Linked DNA regions of Constrictibacter sp. MBR-5. The protein of the gene in region 1 interacts with the protein of each later gene in a pairwise test. Links are inferred from orthologs where the notes say so. Each region holds a gene or a part of one and is shown in the gene's direction. Other genes may lie near its edges.

Region 1 (3,933 bases):
GGCGCCATAGCGGCGCCGGTGGCCCGGCCGACCGGCACCAAGGTGCGGCCGGCGACGCCGCCGCCCGCCAGCGAGGATGCCGTCTCCGCACTGGTCAACCTCGGCTTCGCCCGCGTCGAAGCGTTCGGCGCCGTGGCGCGCGCGTCGCAGTCGATCGGCGACGGCGCCACGGTCGAGGCGCTGGTGAAAGCCGGCCTGCGGGAGTTGGCCGGTTGAGCGACGACATCGATACCCGCCCGGTCGACGGCAACCTCGCCCCCGGCGACACCGCCGATGCGGCCCTTCGGCCCCAGACGCTCGACGAGTTCGTCGGCCAGGAACTCGTCCGCGACAACCTGAAGATCTTCATCGGCGCCGCCCGCGGCCGCGCCGAGGCGCTCGACCATGTCCTGCTCGTCGGCCCGCCCGGCCTGGGCAAGACGACGCTGGCGCAGATTGTCGCCCGGGAACTGGGCGTCGGCTTCCGCGCCACCTCCGGGCCGGTGATCCTGCGCGCCGGCGACCTCGCGGCGCTGCTGACGAACCTGCAGCCGCGCGACGTCCTGTTCATCGACGAGATACACCGCCTCAGTCCCGCCGTAGAGGAGGTGCTCTATCCCGCGATGGAGGACTTCCAGCTCGACCTGATCATCGGCGAGGGGCCGGCGGCGCGCGCCATCCGCATCGACCTCCCGCCCTTCACGCTCGTTGCGGCTACGACGCGCGCCGGCCTCGTCACGACGCCGCTGCGCGAGCGTTTCGGGATTCCGCTGCGTCTGCAGTTCTACACGGTGGAGGAACTGACCGGCATCGTCGCGCGCGGCGCGCGGATGCTCGGCATGGCGCTCACCCGCGACGGCGCCCGCGAGATCGCCCGTCGCGCCCGCGGCACGCCGCGCGTCGCCGGCCGCCTGCTGCGCCGCGTCCGCGACTTCGCCGCGATGGCCGAGCGCAGCGAGATCGACCGCGCCGTGGCCGACGCGGCGCTGCTGCGGCTGGAGGTGGACGACCGCGGCCTCGACGCGATGGACCGGCGCTACCTGCAATGCCTGGCGACCCACTATCTCGGCGGTCCCGTCGGCGTCGAGGCCCTCGCCGCCACCCTCGCCGAGCAGCGCGACGTACTGGAGGAAGTCATCGAGCCCTTCCTGATCCAGCAGGCGCTGGTCCAGCGCACGCCGCGCGGCCGCATGCTGTCGCCATCGGGCTACGGCTATCTCGGCCTGCCGATGCCCGAGGGCACCGGCCGCCAGGCCGAACTGTTCGGCACCGGGGACGAGCCGTGAGCGCGCCGCCACAGGAAGCGCCGGCGGCGCAGCATCCGCCGACCGGCCGTGTGGCCGGAAAGGTGCATGTCCTGCCCGTCCGGATCTACTACGAGGACACCGATGCCGGCGGGATCGTCTATCATGCCAACTATCTGCGGTTCGCCGAGCGGGCGCGGACCGAGATGATGCGGCTGGTGTCCGGCGGCGACGACGAACTGACCATGTCGCATTACGGGCTGGCCTTCGTTGCGCGCCGATGCACCGTCGACTATATCGCGCCGGCGCGCCTCGACGACGCGGTGGAGGTGCATTCGCGGATGCTCGACGTGCGGGCGGCGAGCCTGCTGGCCGAACAGACCGTGCGGCGCGACGGCACCGACATCGCTCGGATCGAGATCCTCCTGGCCGCCATCGGCGCGGACGGGCGGCCGGCGCGGCTGCCGCGGCCGATTCGGACGGCACTTGTCGCGCTCACGGAACGTTCAACCTGACCATTGCGACCGTCGGCGCCATCCGGCGGAGCGGAGCGGATTGTAGGTAGATGGAGAACAGGATCGTCGATTCGGTGGCGGCCGGCGCGAGCGCGATGCCGCATGACCTCACCCCGTGGGGCCTGTTTCTCCAGGCTGACCCGATCGTCAAGACCGTGATGCTGCTGCTCGTCCTCGCATCGATCTGGTGCTGGGCGATCATCATCGACAAGGTGCGCCGCCTGCGCCGCCTCAAGGCCCAGGCCGACGCGTTCGAGGACAGCTTCTGGTCCGGCGGCCCGCTCGACGATCTCTACGAGGAGGTCGGCAAGCGCCCGCAGGACCCGATGAGCGCCGTCTTCGCCGCCGGCATGCGCGAGTGGCGCCGTTCGGCGGGACGCCCCGGCGTCGTCGACTCCCGCGGCGGGCTGCAGCAGCGCATCGAACGCGTGATGGCGGTGACGGTCGGCCGCGAATTGGTCCAGATCGAGCGCTACATGACGTTCCTGGCGTCGGTCGGTTCGACGGCGCCATTCATCGGCCTGTTCGGCACGGTCTGGGGCATCATGAACAGCTTCGCGGCGATCGCCGGCACCAAATCCACCAATCTCGCGGTCGTGGCGCCGGGCATCGCCGAGGCGCTGTTCGCGACGGCGCTGGGCCTCGTGGCGGCCATTCCGGCCGTCCTCGCCTACAACAAGATTTCCAGCGACATCAACAAGTACGGCGCGCGCCTCGACGCCTTCTCGAGCGAGTTCGGCGCGATCCTCTCGCGGCAGCTCGAAGAGGCGGCCTGACGTGGCGGGTCCGATCCAGGTTCCGGGCGACCGGCCGCGCGGACGGCGTGGCCACCGGCCGATGGCCGAGATCAACGTGACCCCGTTCGTCGACGTGATGCTCGTGCTGCTGATCATCTTCATGGTGACGGCCCCGCTCCTCACGGTCGGCGTGCCGGTCGACCTGCCGCAGACCCAGGCCAACCAGCTGTCCGACCCGAAGGAGCCGCTGGTCGTCTCGATCGACGCCCGCGGCCAGGTCTTCGTCCAGGAGACGCCGGTTGAGCTCTCCGATCTCGGCCCGCGCCTCGTCGCCATCCGCGGTGCCAAGGCGGACACGGACATTTACGTCCGCGGCGACAAGGGCATCGACTATGGGCGCGTCATGGCGGTGATGGGCGCGCTCAACAGCGCCGGCTTCGCGCGCGTCTCGCTGGTCGCCGAGTTCCCGCAGGACGCTACGGCGCCGACGCCGACACCCCGCCCGAGAGGACGTTAGCCGATGCGGCGGGCGATCGTATGGTCGGTAGCGCTGCACGCCGCGGTCCTGCTGCTGGCGCTCGTCGGCGTGCCGCTGTTCCACACGCCGCGGGACATGTCCGCCGCCCCCATCGCCGTGTCGCTCGTCCGGATCTCGGACCGCACGAGCATGCCCCAGACCGACCCGTCCGAGGCCGACGACGCGCCCGCGAAGCCGGCGAGCCCGCCGGCCGCGCGCCGCGAGCCGCCCAAGGCCGAGCCGCCCAAGCCGGAACCGAAGCCCGAACCGCCCAAGGCCGAAACGCCGCCGCCGCCGAAGCCGGAACCGCCGCGCCAGGTGGCGCAGGTGCCCCCGAGGCCCGAACCGCCGCCGCCGCCGCCGCCGCCTCCCAAGCCGGAACCGCCGCTGCCGAAGCCCGAGCCGCCGAAGCCCGCTCCGAAGCCGGAACCCAAACCGGAGCCGAAGCCCGAGCCCCCGAAGCCGCCGGTGCAGACGAAGAAGGAGCCCGAGCCGCCAAAGCCGGAGCCGAAGCCCACGCCGCCGAAAGTGGCCGAGAAGCCGAAGCCCCAGCCGAAGCCGGAGCCCAAGCGGGACGAACTGGCAGACATCCAGAAGGCCCTGCGCGACGTGCGCAAGCCGGAGCCGCAGCGTCCACCCGCCAAGGAGCCGCCGAAGCCCGCACCGCCGAAGAAGGACGATTTCGCCGACCTCGCCAAGACGGTGAAGGATCTGGCGCCGTCGGCCGCGGCGCCGCAGCGGCAGTCGACCGCCTCGGCGCGGCCAAGTTCCACACGCTTCGCCGGCGAGCTGACGATGAGCGAGGAGGATGCGCTCCGGCGCCAGATCGAGCGCTGCTGGAACGTGCCGGCGGGCGCGCGCGACGGACAGGATCTTATCGTCGAGGTGCGCGTTAGCCTGAACCAGGACGGCAGCGTCCGGGATGTCCGTGCCGCCCCGTC
Region 2 (5,791 bases), 110 kb from region 1 along the record:
GGATCCGGCCGCGTCGTCGCGGGTCGGCATCTCCGAATACGTGGTACGGAAGGGTGCGCCGGCGACCGTCCTGGAGATCAGCACCCCCGAGGCCTTCTGCGGCGCCGCCTGAACGCCCCCGCTCTACCGCCGCCGTTCCGCTCCCTCGAACAGCACTTGCTCGCGGCGCGCGCCGTCGGCGGCGACCGCCTCGAAATCGGCTGGGTCGAGGCGCGCGGTCGGCGGCGGCACCACGCGGAAATGGCCGAAGCGGTCCTCGCCCGCGACCAGCGCCACCTCGGTGTCGGGGCCGGATCGGCCCCGCATCGACGGCGCGATGTAGCGGATGGCCGCCCCGATGCGGCGGTCGCCCGTCTGGTTCGGGCCGGAGGCGTGGAACAGGTGGCCGTGGTGCAGCGACGCCTGCCCCGGCTTCAGCACCACGTCGACCGCGTCCCGCTCGTCGACCTCGACCGCGATCTCCTGGCCGCGCGTCAGCAGGTTGTCGGCGGCGAAGCTGTCCGCGTGCGGCACGATGTTCCGCCGGTGGCTGCCGGCGACGAAGCGCATGCAGCCGCTCTCCGGCGTCGCCGGCGACAGCGCCACCCACAGCGTGACCTCGTCCGCCTGGTCCAGGCCCCAATAGGTCAGGTCCTGGTGCCAGCTCACATAGTTCGGCGTGTTCGCCTCCTTGATGAACAGGCCGGAGCCCCAGACCATCAGGTCCGGCCCCAGCACGGCCGACGCCGCCGCCACCATCCTCGGATGCCGGATCAGCGCGTCGAAGGACGGCAGCAGCCGGGCGGGGTAGCCCCGGACCATTCCGAGCTTGCGCTTGTCGGCCCGTACCGCATCCTCGGCGGCCTCCAGGTCGGCGCGCAGGCCTGCCGCCTCGTCCGCGGACAGGATATCGAGCGGGAAGACGAAGCCGTCGCGCGCATAGGCCGCGCCGATGGTCGAAGCGGGTGTCGCAGCGGATGTCGGGGCGATCTTGTTCATCCTGGGTTCTCCCTCCGCACAGGGCGGGCCGATCGGCGGTTCGTGGCGGTTCTCGTGGCGACCGCGCTTGGCTCGGATGGTGCATCGGGCGCGCCTGATCGGCAACGGGCTCGGCAACCGGGGCTGCATCCGCCGGCGGCCTCGCTTCTTCGCGTCCGCCTGCGCCAGGGCGTTTCGTTGACACTCCCTTGCCTGCGGCTTATCTGTCCGGAGCGTCGCCCGAGGCCGGCTCGACGCGCCGGCCGACGCGTCCCAGCGCCTTTCCACCAGAGGAAAACTGCATGCTCGGCGCCCTCGCCAAGCGCATCTTCGGTTCATCGAACGACCGGTTCGTGAAACGACTGCAGCCGAACGTTGCAGCGATCAATGCGCTCGAGCCGGAAATCGCGGGCCTGACCGACGAGGAGCTGCGCGCGCGCACCCTCTGGTTCCGCGAGCGCCTCTCCAAGGGAGAGACGCTGGACGACCTGATGATCGAGGCCTTCGCCACCGTGCGCGAGGCCGCCAAGCGCGTCCTCGGCCAGAGGCATTTCGACGTGCAGCTGATGGGCGGCATGGTGCTGCACCAGGGCATGATCGCCGAGATGCGCACCGGCGAGGGCAAGACGCTGGTCGGCACGCTGCCGGTCTATCTCAACGCCCTGTCGGGCAAGGGCGTGCACGTCGTCACCGTGAACGACTATCTCGCCCGTCGCGACGCCGAGTGGATGGGCCAGATCTACGCCTTCCTCGGCCTCTCGGTCGGCTGCATCCTGCACGGCCTCTCCGACGAGCAGCGCCGCGCCCAGTACGCCGCCGACATCACCTACGGCACCAACAACGAGTTCGGCTTCGACTATCTGCGCGACAACATGAAGTTCCGCCTGGAGGATATGTGCCAGCGGCCCTTCAATTTCGCGATCGTCGACGAGGTCGACTCCATCCTGATCGACGAGGCGCGCACGCCGCTGATCATCTCCGGCGCCGCCGAGGCCTCGTCCGAGCTCTACAAGATCGTCGACGGCCTCGTCCGCCACCTCCAGCCGGAGCACTTCGAGAAGGACGAGAAGATCCGCGCCGTCACCCTCACGGACGCCGGCCAGGAGCGCGTCGAAGAGATGCTGCGCGAGCGCGGCCTGCTGCAGGGCGCCCTCTACGACGTGCACAACATCAGCCTCGTCCACCACGCCAACCAGGCGCTGCGCGCGAACGTCCTGTTCCACCGCGACACCGACTACATGCTGAAGGACGGCAAGGTCGTCATCATCGACGAGTTCACCGGCCGCGCGATGGAGGGTCGGCGCTATTCCGACGGCCTGCACCAGGCGCTGGAGGCGAAGGAAGGCGTCGAGGTCCAGACCGAGAATCAGACGCTCGCGTCGATCACCTTCCAGAACTACTTCCGGATGTACCCGAAGCTGGCCGGCATGACCGGCACGGCGATGACCGAGGCGAACGAGTTCGCCGAGATCTACAAGCTCGAGGTCATCGACATCCCGACCAACGTCCCGGTCATCCGCATCGACCATGACGACGAGGTCTACCGGACGACGGCGGAGAAGAACGAGGCGATCCTCGACCAGATCGAGGAGTGCTACAAACGCGGCCAGCCGATCCTGGTCGGCACCGTGTCGATCGACAAGTCGGAGCGGCTGTCCGAGCTGCTGAAGGCGCGCGGGATCCCCCATCACGTCCTGAACGCCCGCTATCACGAGCAGGAGGCGTTCATCGTCTCCCAGGCGGGGCGGCCCGGCGCGGTGACGATCGCCACCAACATGGCCGGCCGCGGCACCGACATCCAGCTCGGCGGCAACGCCGACATGCTGATCCGCCAGCAGCTCGCCGATGTCACGGACGAGGCCGAGTACTGGCGCCGCGCCGAGGAGATCCGCGCCGAGGTGGCCGAGGCGAAAAAGGCGGCGCTCGCCGCCGGCGGCCTCTTCGTGCTGGCGACCGAGCGGCACGAGAGCCGGCGCATCGACAACCAGCTGCGCGGCCGTTCCGGCCGCCAGGGCGACCCCGGCGCCTCGAAATTCTACCTCGGCCTCGAAGACGACCTGATGCGCATCTTCGGGTCGGAGCGGATGGACACCATGCTGCGCCGGCTCGGCCTGAAGCAGGGCGAGGCGATCATCCATCCCTGGATCAACAAGGCCCTGGAGAAGGCGCAGCAGAAGGTCGAGGCGCGCAACTTCGACATCCGCAAGAACCTGCTCAAGTTCGACGACGTGATGAACGACCAGCGCAAGGTCGTCTACGAGCAGCGCCGCGACATCATGCGCGCCCCCGACGTGCACGAGACCATCGTCGACATGCGCCGCGAGGTCGTCGACAACCTGGTCGGCCGCTTCATCCCCGAAAAGGCGCTGCCGGAGCAGTGGGAAGCGGCGAGCCTGCACGAGGAGCTGCTGCGCATCACCGGCATCGACTTCCCCGTCGTCGCATGGGCGGCCGAGGAAGGCATCGCCGACGACGAGATCCGCGAGCGCATCAACGGCGCCATCGACCGCCGCATGGCCGAGAAGTCGGCCAACTGGGGCCCGGAGATGATGCGCTTCGTCGAGAAGAGCGTCCTGCTCCAGCTGCTCGACCAGGTCTGGAAGGACCATCTGCTGGCGCTCGACCATCTGCGCCAGGGCATCGGCCTGCGCGCCTATGCCCAGAAGGATCCGCTGAACGAGTACAAGAGCGAGGCGTTCGAACTGTTCGACGCCATGCTGTCGCGCCTGCGCGAGCAGGTGACCGGCACGCTCTGCCACGTCGAGGTCCAGCAGGGCCCGGCCGAGGACGTGATGCCGCAGGAGCCGGACGACGCTACCTGGCGGGAAACGCGCCAGGACCCGGCCTTCGCCGACCAGCCGCAGGATGACGGCGACACCGCGGTCGCAACGCGCCCCGCCGCACGGCGGATGGTCGCCGCCGCTGCCGCGGACATCGACCCGGAGGACCCGTCGACCTGGGGCAAGGTGTCGCGCAACGCCCCCTGCCCCTGCGGCTCCGGCAAGAAGTTCAAGCAGTGCCACGGCCGCTTCGCCTGATGTCCGCGTAGGAACGTCCGCCTCCCGGGCCACCGCGGGGGCATAGCGACCACCTCCGCCCACTGGCGATTCTGCCGCGTCTCACGCAACATGGGACCGACCAGAAAAAACAGAGGGAACGGCGCGATGGATGGTACCCCGACCGATCTGACGCAGGAGACGGTCGCCACGACGTGGCTCGGCGACTTCAGGGCGGCCTTGGAGTCGGGCGACGCCGCGCGGGTCGCCGCGCTTTTCGCCGAAGACTGTCACTGGCGCGACCTCCTCGCCTTCGGCTGGGACCTGCGCACCACGTCCGGCGCCGACGCCATCGCGGCGCGGATCGTCCCCGCGTCCGCCGAGGTGGCGCCCGTCGGACTGGCGCTCGCCGAGCACCGGACGCCGCCGCGGCGGGTCCATCGCGCCGGCACCTCCTGCACCGAGGCCATCTTCGCTTTCGAGACCAACGTCGGCCCCTGCACCGGCGTCGTGCGCTTGGTGTCCGAAGGGAACGCGACGCGCGCCTGGACCCTGATGACCGGGCTGGACGAGATCCGCGGCCATGAGGATCCGGCGAACGGCAAGCGTTGGCAGAACGTCGACTGGAAGCGCAATTTCGGCGGCGAGAACTGGCTCGACCGCCGCAACAAGGCGCGCGCCTTTGCCGACCGCGACCCCGCCGTGCTGGTGGTCGGGGCGGCGCAGTCCGGCCTGACGATCGCGGCGCGGCTGGGCCTGCTCGGCGTCGACACACTGGTGGTGGACCGGGACGAGCGGATAGGCGACAGCTGGCGCCGCCGCTACCATGCCCTGACGCTGCACAACGAGACGCGCGTCAACCACCTGCCCTACATGCCGTTCCCGCCGTCCTGGCCGGTGTTCATCCCCAAGGACATGCTGGCCAACTGGTTCGAGATCTATGCCGAGGCGATGGAGCTCAACGTCTGGACCGGCACCGAACTGGTCTCGGGCAGCTGGGACGAGGCGGCCGGCTGCTGGGAGGCGGTACTGAAGCGCGCCGACGGCTCCGAGCGCCGCATGCGGCCACGCCACATCGTCTTCGCCAACGGCGTCAGCACCACGCCGATCATGCCGGACCTGCCCGGCCTGAAGGACTTCCGCGGGACGGTGCGCCATTCCGGCCGGTACGGCAGCGGCCTCGACTGGCAGGGCAAGCGCGCGCTGGTTATCGGCACCGGTACGTCCGGCCACGACGTGGCGCAGGATCTCGCGGTATCGGGTGCCGCGTCGGTGACCCTGGTTCAGCGCAGCCCGACCCTGGTCGTCAGCCTGAAGGAAGCACAGGCGCCCTATGCCCTCTACGACGAGGAGATCCCGTTCGAGGACAAGGACCTGCTCGCCGTCTCCTCGCCCTTCCCGGTCTATCGCCGTGCGCACCAGATGATCACCGAGAAGAACCGGATCGCCGACAAGGCGATGCTCGACGGCCTGGAGCGGCACGGCTTCCGCCTCACCTCAGGCGAGGACGGCTCGGGCTGGCAGATCATGTATCAGAGCCGGGGCGGCGGTTACTATTTCGACGCCGGCTGCTCCGAGATGATCGTCGACGGCCGCATCGGCCTCGTCCAGTACGACGACATAGAACGCTTCGGACCGGACGGCGCCGTCATGAAGGACGGCAGCACGCTTCCCGCCGACCTCATCGTGCTCGCCACCGGCTACGAGGGACAGGCGGCGTCGGCGCGACGGATCCTCGGCGACGCCGTGGGCGACCGCATCGGCAAGGTCTGGGGCTTCGACGAGGAGGGCGAACTCCACGGCATGTGGCGACCCACCGGCCAGAAGGGCGTCTGGTT

Evidence for each region. The genes of interacting proteins can lie anywhere in the genome.
Region 2: the proteins of ABIE65_RS17470 (region 1) and secA interact in binary tests that used the Escherichia coli proteins (3 or more experiments, as listed by UniProt). The link is inferred for Constrictibacter sp. MBR-5 from one-to-one orthologs.

What each region holds. Positions count from the first base shown.
Region 1 is NZ_JBEPTK010000008.1:178,035-181,967, forward strand. What follows is about bases 1-2,999. They hold ABIE65_RS17470 (YbgC/FadM family acyl-CoA thioesterase), read left to right. Parts: upstream 1-1,261; coding sequence 1,262-1,738; downstream 1,739-2,999. Other genes in these bases: ruvA (Holliday junction branch migration protein RuvA), read left to right, coding at 1-216; ruvB (Holliday junction branch migration DNA helicase RuvB), read left to right, coding at 213-1,265; tolQ (protein TolQ), read left to right, coding at 1,789-2,514; tolR (protein TolR), read left to right, coding at 2,516-2,992; tolA (cell envelope integrity protein TolA), read left to right, coding at 2,996-2,999. Outside these bases: more of tolA, read left to right, coding at 3,000-3,933.
Region 2 is NZ_JBEPTK010000008.1:71,054-76,844, forward strand. The notes cover bases 959-4,195. They hold secA (preprotein translocase subunit SecA), read left to right. Parts: upstream 959-1,259; coding sequence 1,260-3,995; downstream 3,996-4,195. Other genes in these bases: ABIE65_RS16915 (phytanoyl-CoA dioxygenase family protein), read right to left, coding at 959-978; ABIE65_RS16925 (FAD-dependent oxidoreductase), read left to right, coding at 4,122-4,195. Also shown: ABIE65_RS16910 (hypothetical protein), read left to right, coding at 1-112; more of ABIE65_RS16915, read right to left, coding at 124-958; more of ABIE65_RS16925, read left to right, coding at 4,196-5,791. UniProt on the Escherichia coli protein: Required for protein export, interacts with the SecYEG preprotein conducting channel.